Halorussus limi: one gene and its partner. Each later gene encodes a partner of the first gene's protein in a complex. Links are inferred from orthologs where the notes say so. Each region holds a gene or a part of one and is shown in the gene's direction. Other genes may lie near its edges.

Region 1 (5,049 bases):
ACCGCGGACGGGCGCTGGCGAAGTTCGCGGACTGGTTGGCCGAGAACTGAGCGAACTACGTCTCTCGCGGTCGCTCAGTCCGAAATCGCCTGCGTCCCGTCGGAGGACGCCGACCGACAGGAGCGTTCCAGTTCGAGGACGTTCAAATCACCGTCGAGCGTCACCGACAGCACCTCGCCGTCGAGCGGAATCTCGACCAGAATCTGCCACGGGTCCTCCGAGAGGATGGTCGTCTGCTCGTCGCTGACGCACCACGCGAGGTCCCAGTACGGCGTCGTACAGAGGTCGACGCCGTGTTCGCGGTGGAACGTCACCACGTCCGACTGGTCGAGCAGCGAGAGACCCACCGCCGAGTACAGCTGGTGGCGACACTGCTCGCACTCGTGGTCCACGCGGACCTCCAGTCCGAGGAAGTCCTCCGTGTCGCGGGTAACCGTCGTCGTCATCCGACCGTTGCACTCCGGGCAGACGCCGTCCGCCGCGAGGCAGTGGAGGTGGCGCACGCGCTGGTTGAACGCGTCCATTATCTCCTCGCGCGACCGGTTGTTCAGTCCGCCGGGCGGGAACGGGTAACAGCCGTGGTTCTTCTCGCACTCCTCGCACTCGATGACCAGCATCTCGTCGTGGTAGTACGCCTGCAGGCCTCCGTCGCAGGTCGCGCACGTTCCTTCGACTTCGAACGGTCCCATCTCGGGATGCTCGTTGAACGACCCGGCCAGAATCGCGCGGACGACCTTCTTCCCGGCCTGCCGGAAGTCGTAGCCGTCGTCGGTCTGGACGACGAAGTGGTCTGTGAGTTGCTTGAGGTGGTAGTTGAACTGCGCGCTGTCGCGCATCCCCACGTCGCGTCGAAGCTCCGAGAAGCTCACCGGTCGTTCGGGAGCCTTCCAGAGCGCCTCCAGAATCGACAGTCGCGTCTCGTTGGCGATGACCGAGAACGCCTCGGCCGGGGCCACGCAGTCCTCGCAGTCTCCGAGCGTCGCGTTCGGCCCGCTCGTCTCGCTCATACGAAAGAGTTGCGGCGGCATACGGCTAAAGTGTTGCCTTGACTGCAGTTTTGTAGTTTTTCTAACCTTTGTCGTCCGGCCCGGAACCGGTAGCCCCGCCAGATACTACTTCCCACGCGCCGAGAACTCGACTACGGCAGAACGTTGAACCCTCTCGTACTCCCGACGAGACGCCGAAATCTTGAACGACGAGGCGGGAACGACTCGGCAACCGGACCGAGCGGAAGCGAATCGACCGACACGCGGCGACCGAACCGGCACAGAGGGGTTCGCACCCGCGCTCGACCCCGACCGAGAACAGTAGGTTTATCACTCGCTCGGGGCGAATCTTCCAGTAGAATTACTTCAGGAGGTTAACTTTGACAGGAAATTACGCCCAACCGGAGGTGAACATCGGACTGGTCGGTCACGTAGACCACGGAAAGACGACGCTCGTGCAGGCGCTTTCCGGCGAATGGACGGACCAGCACTCCGAGGAGATGAAACGTGGCATCTCCATCCGGCTCGGGTACGCAGACGCCACGTTCCGGCAGTGTCCCGGCCTCGACGAACCGGAGCGGTACACGGTCGACGAGACGTGTCCGGACGGTAGCGAGAGCGAACCGCTCCGGACGGTCTCGTTCGTGGACGCACCGGGTCACGAGACGCTGATGGCGACGATGCTCTCGGGCGCGGCCATCATGGACGGCGCGGTGCTGGTCGTCTCGGCGACCGACCCCGTCCCGCAGGCACAGACCGAGGAACACCTGATGGCGCTCGACATCATCGGCATCGACAACATCGTCGTCGCCCAGAACAAGATAGACCTCGTCGACCGCGAGCAGGCCGAGCGCAACTACGAGGAGATTCAGGAGTTCGTGGAGGGAACCGTCGCCGAAGACGCGCCGGTCGTCCCCATCTCGGCCCAGCAGGAGGTCAACATCGACCTCCTGATTCAGGCGGTCGAAGAGGAGATTCCGACGCCCGACCGCGACCCGGACGCCGACCCGCGGATGCACGTCGCACGTAGCTTCGACATCAACCGTCCCGGCACGGAGTGGGACGGACTCGTCGGCGGCGTCCTCGGCGGCAGTCTGGTCGAAGGGAAACTGACGAACGGCGCGGAGATAGAGCTTCGCCCCGGCCGCGAAGTCGACGAGGGCGGTCAGACCCGCTGGGAGTCCATCGAGACCGACGTGCGTTCGCTTCAGGCGGGCGGCGAGACGGTCGACGAAGTGACGCCCGGCGGTCTGCTCGGCGTCGGCACGGGTCTCGACCCGAGCCTGACGAAGGGCGACGCGCTGGCGGGACAGGTCGCCGGAACGCCCGGCACGCTCCCGCCGACGTGGGAGCAGTTCACGATGGAAGTGGACCTGCTCGAACGCCTCGTCGGACTCGACGACCAGGACATCGACGACATCTCGACCGGCGAACCGCTGATGCTCACCATCGGTACCGCGACGACGGTCGGTTCCGTGACCAGCGCCCGCGAGGGCGAGTGCGAGGTCACGCTGAAGCGACCCGTCTGCGCGCCCGAGGGTGCCCAAATCGCCATCAACCGCCGCATCGGCGCTCGCTGGCGGCTCATCGGAGTCGGCACGCTCCGCGGATAGATGGTCGCCACGGTCGCCATGGACACCAGCGCGCTCATGATGCCCGTCGAACGCGACGTGCGGGTCTTCGAGGAGCTAGAGCGCCTGCTGGGAGATTTCGAGTGCGCGGCCCCGCGAGCGGTCCGCGACGAACTCTCGAAACTCTCGGACGGCGCGAGCGCGGAAGCCGTCGCGGCCAGCGTCGGCGAGGACTTGGCGGCCGAGCGGTGTCGAATCGTCGAACACGAAGCATCGTACGCAGACGACGTACTGGTCGAACTCGCCCCCGAGTTCGACTACGTCGTCACGAACGACGGTCCCCTCAAGGAGCGCCTGCTCGACGCGGGCACACCGGTAATTCATATAAGGGGCCGGAACAAACTCGCAATCAGCAAACCTTAGCATGTACAAACGGGTCAGACTCAAGGATACGGTCGAGGTCCCCCCAGAGCACCTCGCGGACGTGACGCCGAACTTAGTGAAGAAGCTCCTGCAGGACAAGTTGGAGGGTCGAATGGACGAAGACGTCGGGAGCGTCGTCAGCGTCGTGAACGTTCACGACATCGGTGACGGCGCGGTACTCCCGAACCGACCGGGCGTCTACTACGAAGCGGAGTTCGACGCGGTCACCTTCGACCCCCAGATGCAGGAAGTCGTGGACGGGGAAATCGTGGAAGTGGTCAACTTCGGTGCCTTCGTCGGCATCGGGCCGGTCGACGGCCTGCTCCACGTCTCCCAGATTTCGGACGAGTACCTCGCCTACGACGAAGAGGGTCAGATGCTCGCCTCCCGCGAGTCGAACCGCACGCTCGGTGTCGGCGACTCGGTGCGGGCGCGCATCGTCACCAAGAGCATCGACGAACGGAATCCGCGCGAGAGCAAAATCGGGCTTACCGCCAAGCAGGTCGGTCTCGGCAAGCACGGTTGGCTCAAAGAGGAGCGCGAGAAGCGACAAGCGACCACTGAGAGTGAGTAACGATGGCCGGTGACCGCCTCGCCTGTCGCGAATGTCACGCCGTGGTCGAACCAGACGAGGACACCTGCCCCATCTGCGGGTCGACCAGTCTCACCGAGGACTGGGCAGGCTACGTCATCATCTCCCACCCCGACGAAAGCCAGATTGCCGAGGAGATGGAAGTGACCGAACCGGGCAAGTACGCGCTGAAGGTCCGGTAGGCCACCGTGGGCGTTCTCGTCACGCTCCCCGCGGAGATGCGCGGGGAACTCAAGGAGCCGATGGGGCCCATTTTCACCGACGCCGAGCGCCTGCTGGCGGCGGCGGGCGACGGACCGCTCGTCGCCGTCGGCGACGTCGTGACCTACCACCTCGAACGCGCCGGGGTCGCACCCGACGTGGCCGTGGTGGACGGCCTGACCAAGCGCGAGGAAGTCGAGGACCGAGTCGCCGAGGGCGTCGCGCGCCTCGGCGGCGAGAGTCGGGAGGTCCGCGTCGAGAACCCCGCGGGAGCCGTCTCCGGCGAGTTGGCCCGCGAACTGAAAGCGGCCATCGCGGACCCGGAACCGACCGTCCTCGTCGTGAGCGGCGAGGAGGACCTCGCGACGCTCCCGGCAATCGTGGCCGCGCCGCTGGGCGCGAGCGTCGTCTACGGCCAACCCGACGAGGGGATGGTCCTCGCCGACGTGACCGACGAAGCGAAGGCCGAGGTGCGCGACCTCCTGAGCCGAATGGACGGCGATTCAGACGCCCTGTTCGAAATTCTGGACGCGGCGTAGCGTCGGACCGCGGTCGAACACCGATTACTCTCCCGCGAACGAACGTGAGCGAGCGGACCGAGGAATCCCCGAAGGAGCGCCTCCGGCGCGACTGAGGGGGTGACGACGTGTTTTTGGTCGAGCTTTTGCGAGGGAGGAAATTCGCCGGGGCGGATTTCCGACCGCTGGAAAAGGTCGTAGCGTCGTTCGTAATCCTTTTACAGGCTACGTGGCCAAGTAGTGAGTAACTGAGCGATACACATGGAAGTCGAAATCCTCTCCGAGGAGCAGAATCCGATGCTCCACCGGTCCGAAGTGCGGTTCCAGATAGTTCACGACGAAGAAACGCCCTCGCGCCTGTCGGTCCGCGACAGCCTCGCGGCGAAACTCGACAAGGACTCCAGCGAGGTCGTCGTCCACGAGATGAACACCAAGTTCGGGATGCGCAAGACCGTCGGCTACGCGAAGGTCTACGACAGCCCCGAACACGCCCGCGACGTCGAGCAGGAGTACATGCTCGAACGCAACAAAATCGCGGCTGACACCGACGCCGAAGCCGAGGCGGAGGAGGCCGAATAATGGCGCGCAACGAGTACTACAACGACGACGGCACGACCGACAAAGAGCAGTGTACCCGGTGTGGGGACGCCTTCCTCGCCGACCACGACGACCGCCTCCACTGCGGTCGCTGTGGCTACACCGAGTGGAAGTAGGCGATGCGCGTCCTCGGAATCGAGGGCACCGCGTGGGCGGCCAGC
Region 2 (5,096 bases), 1.5 Mb from region 1 along the record:
ACCGGTACTTGTAGTCCACGAGGAACTGCGCGAGTTTCGCGCCGTTCTTCTGGGCGACGGTCTGGGCCTCGCCCCACCCGTAGTCCGCGCCGCCGCCGACGTCGTTGTCCCACGTGTAACCGACGACGGTGCCGCCGTACCCGGCGGCGGTGAGTTCGTCGCGGGCGTGCTTGCACTTCTCGCGGGCGGCCTGCTCGGCGTCCGACTCGCTGCTCTTCTTGTCCCAGCCGTGGATGAACACCGTCAGGTCGCCGACGCATCCGGTGTCGACGCCGGGCACGAGACCGTTGGTGTCGTAACTGGTCGCAGTCTCGCCCGAGACCAGCGTAGTACCGCTGTAGTGGTCGCGCGTCGAGACCAGCGGCACGTCGTAGGCCGCGGCGGACCCCGAGACCGACGAGAGCGGCGGCCCCGACGGTGGCTGTTGCGCTGTGCTTGAGGAATCTTCGTCGATTAACCGTCATCGTATTCACCGACGCGCCGGTTTTACTTAGTATTTTTTAATTAGTAATTAATATGTATAGTGCTGTCTGTCGAAAGGAGCTCCGATGAGCGTCCCGTCACCTGAAGAAATCGTCGATAGCATCGGCCATCGAGTCGTCGCGGTCCCGAACCCGACGGGCGTAGCAGGCCTCGCAGACCAGTCCCTGTTCGCCGACCGGCGCGCGGTCGTCGTCGCCCTCGTGGCCGAAGTAGTAGCCGCAGTCGGCACAGACGAGCAAGTCGTCGGCCGGTCCGAGCCACCCTCTGAGCGACCCGAAGGCGGCGTCGTCGGCCAGCAGGTCGTCGGGTGCGAGTTCGTCGGGCCAGTCGGGGTCGCGGGCGAGTCGGTCCTCGTGCATTTCGTTGACGTGGGCCGCACCTCGCTCGCGGGCGTCCTGCCGGGCCGCCTCGCAGTCCTCGCCGGTCACGCGGATGCGATACCCGCAGTGGACGCACTCGAAGCGGTGCTGGACCATTATGCCGACTCGGACGCTTCTGGTCGGTCCGGGTCCAGTACGGCCCCGTAGGCGAGTTCGTAGACCGTCGCCGTGGCCTTCGGAACCCAACACCCGCGTCGGTCCTGTCGGACGTAGTGAGCCTGCTCGGTTTCGCGTTCGGGCACGGCTTCGGCGACGAACACCCGGTCGCTCCCGGCGACCGATTCGAGGATTGCCTCCTCGGCCACCACCAGCGGAAGTCGGAACGCGACCTCTCGCGGGCCTGCGGGGAGCGCGGCCGCGAGCGCGTCGGCGTCGCGCCGGTCGAGGCCCGGGTCGGCGAGCAGGTCGGCGTATCGCTCGACGCGAATGCGTTCGACGGTCGTCGCACCGCCGTCGAGCGGGGCAGAACCGGAGTCAGTCATCGAGACCCACCCCGCGTTCGCCTCGTCGCGTTCGTCGGTTCCCCCTGACCGTCCATTCCGTATCGTTCGAGTCGATTCGATTGAGAGCCTACCATCGTGTCCTCCGACGACCGTCGCCGCGGGCACAGTCGGCACACCACCACGCGCCCGCCGTTCGACGGTCGTTACCCAATTGTTCACACGGAGAGGACTTAAAATCGTGCCACGTATGGCGAAAGTAAAACTACCGGACGAGAGCGACTCGGTGATTCGAGGCGAACGGACCCGTTGCGCCGGGGGCGAGACCGCAGTCCAGTCCTCGGGGTCCGACCGTGAACCAAACGGGTTTTAAGCCCCGTGGCCTTACACCACGGCAAGGTAGATATCTATGCAGATGCCACGACGCTTCAATACGTACTGCCCGCATTGCAAGGCTCACGAAGAACACGAGGTCCAGAAGGTCCGAACCGGTCGCTCGACCGGCATGAAGTGGGACCAGCGTAAGCAGCGCGAAGGCTCGAAGGGTATCGGGAACCGCGGTCGGTTCTCCAAAGTTCCCGGTGGGGACAAGCCCACGAAGAAGACCGACCTGAAGTACCGCTGCAGCGAGTGCGGCAAGGCCCACCTCCGCGAGGGATGGCGCGCCGGCCGACTCGAACTGGAGGACTAACCCATGGCAGGAAACTTTTACACGGTCCAGTGTCCGGACTGCGACAACGAACAGATCGTCTTCGGTAAGGCCGCGACTGAGGTCGCCTGCGCCGTCTGTGGCGCGACCCTCGCCCGCCCGACCGGCGGCGACGCCGAGTTCGAGGGCGAAGTGACCGACACCGTGGAGCGACGCTCCGCGAGCAGCGTACAGTCCGACGACAGCGTGGAAGCGCGATGAAATACAGCGGCTGGCCCGACACCGGCGAACTCGTCGTCGGCAAGATAGACGAAATCGAAGACTTCGGCGTCTTCGTGGACCTCTCGGAGTACGAGGACAAGCGCGGTCTCATCCACGTCAGCGAGGTCGCCAGCGGGTGGATCAAGAACATCCGCGACCACGTCAACGAGGGCCAGACGGTCGTCTGCAAGGTACTGGACGTGGACGAGGGTGCACAGCAGATCGACCTCTCGCTGAAAGACGTCAACGACCACCAGCGCTCCGAGAAGATTCAGGAGTGGAAGAACGAGCAGAAGGCCGACAACTGGATGGAACTGGCCTTCGGCGAGGACATGGGCGACGAGAAGTACTCGCAGGTCGCCAACGAACTCCTCGCCGAGTTCGGCGGTCTCTACGGCGGCTTCGAGCAGGCCGCGATTCACGGCCCCGAAGCGCTCGACGCCACAGGCCTCACCGACGAGGAAGTCGAGGCCATCGTGGACACCGCCCGCGAGAACGTCTCGGTGCCCTACGTCACGGTCACGGGCTACGTCGACCTCGAAAGCGCGTCGAGCGGCGGCGTGGACGACATCAAGGAGGCCCTGCAGGCCGCCGAGGGGAACGGCGACATCCCCGACGAAATCGACCTCGAAGTGACCTACGTCGGCGCGCCCGAGTACCGCATCCGGGTACAGGCGCCCAACTACAAGACGGCCGAGGACCAACTCAAGGAGAGCGCGGCCCGCGCCCAAGAGGCAATCGAATCGGTCGGCGGCACCGGGTCGTTCCACCGCGACCGGCAGACCGAAGAGGAACAGTAGGCCACTTATCCGATGAAATCGGATATCCTCGTCTGTTCGGCGTGGCGCGACGAACACCCGCGGCCGGTGTACACCCTTTCTACGACGTGTCCGGAGTGCGGAGCCGAGGCCGTCAACAGCGCGCCCGCTCCGTTCAACCCCGAGGACCCCCACGGCGAGTACCGACGGGCACTTAAGGAGCGCGCCCGCGAGTAAGCCACATGGACGAACTCGACATCGAGGCAGTCGCCGACCCCGACCTGCAGGACCCCGTCCTCGTCGAGGGGCTTCCGGGCGTCGGCCACGTCGGAAAACTGGCGGTCGAACACCTCCTCGAGGAGAAAGAGAGCGAGTTGGTGCGGCGGGTCTACTCCGAACACTTTCCGCCGCAGGTCAGCGTCGCCGACGACGGCACGACCGAACTCGCCTGCGCGGAGATCCACGCCGTCGAACTCGACGACCGAGACCTACTGGTGTTGACCGGCGACCACCAGGCCAGCGACAACACCGGCCACTACCGACTGACCGACGCGTTCCTCGACGTGGCCGCGGAGTTCGACGTCGAGACGGTGTACGCGCTGGGCGGCGTGCCAACGGGCGAACTCATGGACGAGTACGACGTTCTCGGCGCGGCCACCCACGAGGAGTTCGCCGAGGAGTTACGCGACGCGGGTGTCGAGTTCCGAGAGGACGAACCCGCGGGCGGCATCGTCGGCACGAGCGGTCTCTTGCTCGGTCTCGGCGAGCGCCGTGGCTTCCGCGCGACCTGTCTGATGGGCGAGACCAGCGGCTACCTCGTGGACCCGAAGAGCGCTCGCGCGGTCCTCGAAGTGCTGGAGGACGTGCTGGGCTTCGAGGTCAACTTCGACTCGCTGGAGGAACGGGCCGACGACATGGAGGACGTGGCGAACAAGATTCAGGAGATGGAGAACCAGCAGTCCGGGATGGCGACCGACGAGAATCTGCGATACATCGGCTGAACGACGCTTTTCTATCTGTCCGGTGCTGGACACAGTTTCTGTCCGAGCGCCGCCACCTTCAGAGTCCCAAGACCTGCTGTTTCTGCTCGGAGTAGGCGTGGTACGTCGCCGAGAGCGTGAACAGAACGAGGAAGTACCACGACCAGAATTCGACGCCGAACGACGAGACGAACAGGAGGTTCAGGCGGACCGCGAGGAGCGTGAGAAGGCCTAGCAGGCCGACCCCGAAGTAGTAGGTGGACCACGAGATGTCGTCCTCGGAGACGACCTCCATGTACACCTCGACCTCCTCGGCCCGGTCTCTGAGTTCGAGTTGCTGGTCGCGCTGGTCGTAGTCGACGATTTCGAGGTCGTCGAGTTTCGGGAGGTGAGTCTGGTGAAGCGAGACGTAGACGCTCTTGCGAACGTCGCGAGGCGGCGGCGACTCTCCTGTCTCGACGGAGGCGATGTGTTCGGCGAGCGTATCCACGTCTATCGGTCCGTCCGACTCTCGCAGATGCTGTATCGCGCGTCGGCGTCGGTCGTTCCGGAGGACGTTGTGAATCTCGCTGGGGTCGAGTTCGTCCTCGCGCTCCGGGGTCTGGTCCTGTACTGTCATTGGTCCGAGTAGCGATACCGACCTGACATACCGTTCGGTCTATCTAAGCCGACGGACATTAATGTTGCCATCGTTTCGATACCACCGCTCCGGAAATAACCGGCGGGAGATTCTTTATGATACGGCCCTAACGAATTTTCGTGTTGCCTGAATGGATGGTTGTCGGCCTCTGGCTGTCGGTCGGAATCGGGGTCGTCATCGGTGCCATCTTCGTCGCCGGAGCGCGACTCTACCCGACCAGGTCCTCGAACGCGACCTACACCACGGGCGAGGGCCGACGCCGCATCGAAATCCGCCAGTACCTCTCGACAATCGGCGAGGCGTTCGCCGAAGACCACTTCGTGGAAGGCCAGCACGTCGCCTTCTACCTGCCCGAGCGTGACGTGGCCATCACCTTCGACGCGCGGGCCTACTTCCGCATCGAGCGGTCGCCGACGTACGCGGTCCTCGTGGAACACGAGATGCCCGGCATGCATCTGGGCGACCGCCTGCCGTTCGAGACGCCCGACATCGCCGACGAGGAGGA

The links. Proteins that work in one complex are often made in the same cells at the same time.
Region 2: the proteins of M0R89_RS04275 (region 1) and M0R89_RS12095 are in contact, whole or in part, in a crystal structure (PDB 3CW2), measured with the Saccharolobus solfataricus proteins. The link is inferred for Halorussus limi from one-to-one orthologs. Residues at the interface, in WP_009988771.1 of Saccharolobus solfataricus: Asp222, Lys225, Pro226, Gly227, Thr228, Gln229, Phe230, Asn231, Leu233, Lys234, Gly235, Leu259, Phe273, Thr274, Lys275, Tyr300, Leu301, Asp302, Pro303, Ser304, Leu305, Lys307; in WP_009989173.1 of Saccharolobus solfataricus: Val185, Arg186, Thr187, Asn188, Glu189, Pro190, Leu191, Gly192, Val193, Glu194, Ile196, Lys197, Ile200, Ser201, Leu204, Ile217, Lys218, Ile219, Tyr220, Thr221, Ile222, Gly223, Ala224, Pro225, Tyr227.

What each region holds. Positions count from the first base shown.
Region 1 is NZ_CP096659.1:815,133-820,181, forward strand. The notes cover bases 690-3,482. They hold M0R89_RS04275 (translation initiation factor IF-2 subunit gamma), read left to right. Parts: upstream 690-1,366; coding sequence 1,367-2,599; downstream 2,600-3,482. Other genes in these bases: M0R89_RS04270 (winged helix-turn-helix domain-containing protein), read right to left, coding at 690-1,007; M0R89_RS04280 (PIN domain-containing protein), read left to right, coding at 2,600-2,980; M0R89_RS04285 (DNA-directed RNA polymerase), read left to right, coding at 2,982-3,482. Also shown: M0R89_RS04265 (XTP/dITP diphosphatase), read left to right, coding at 1-50; more of M0R89_RS04270, read right to left, coding at 75-689; more of M0R89_RS04285, read left to right, coding at 3,483-3,554; transcription elongation factor subunit Spt4, read left to right, coding at 3,557-3,754; M0R89_RS04295 (GTP-dependent dephospho-CoA kinase family protein), read left to right, coding at 3,791-4,312; M0R89_RS04300 (30S ribosomal protein S24e), read left to right, coding at 4,553-4,870; M0R89_RS04305 (30S ribosomal protein S27ae), read left to right, coding at 4,870-5,004; M0R89_RS04310 (bifunctional N(6)-L-threonylcarbamoyladenine synthase/serine/threonine protein kinase), read left to right, coding at 5,008-5,049. UniProt on the Methanocaldococcus jannaschii protein: eIF-2 functions in the early steps of protein synthesis by forming a ternary complex with GTP and initiator tRNA.
Region 2 is NZ_CP096659.1:2,333,276-2,338,371, reverse strand. What follows is about bases 1,272-4,111. They hold M0R89_RS12095 (translation initiation factor IF-2 subunit alpha), read left to right. Parts: upstream 1,272-2,209; coding sequence 2,210-3,013; downstream 3,014-4,111. Other genes in these bases: M0R89_RS12080 (DUF7344 domain-containing protein), read right to left, coding at 4,031-4,111; M0R89_RS12085 (proteasome assembly chaperone family protein), read left to right, coding at 3,214-3,972; M0R89_RS12090 (RNA-protein complex protein Nop10), read left to right, coding at 3,026-3,208; M0R89_RS12100 (30S ribosomal protein S27e), read left to right, coding at 1,998-2,213; M0R89_RS12105 (50S ribosomal protein L44e), read left to right, coding at 1,713-1,994. In the rest of the region: M0R89_RS12120 (hypothetical protein), read right to left, coding at 1-367; M0R89_RS12115 (hypothetical protein), read right to left, coding at 561-959; more of M0R89_RS12110, read right to left, coding at 959-1,271; more of M0R89_RS12080, read right to left, coding at 4,112-4,570; M0R89_RS12075 (J domain-containing protein), read left to right, coding at 4,726-5,096. UniProt on the Methanocaldococcus jannaschii protein: eIF-2 functions in the early steps of protein synthesis by forming a ternary complex with GTP and initiator tRNA.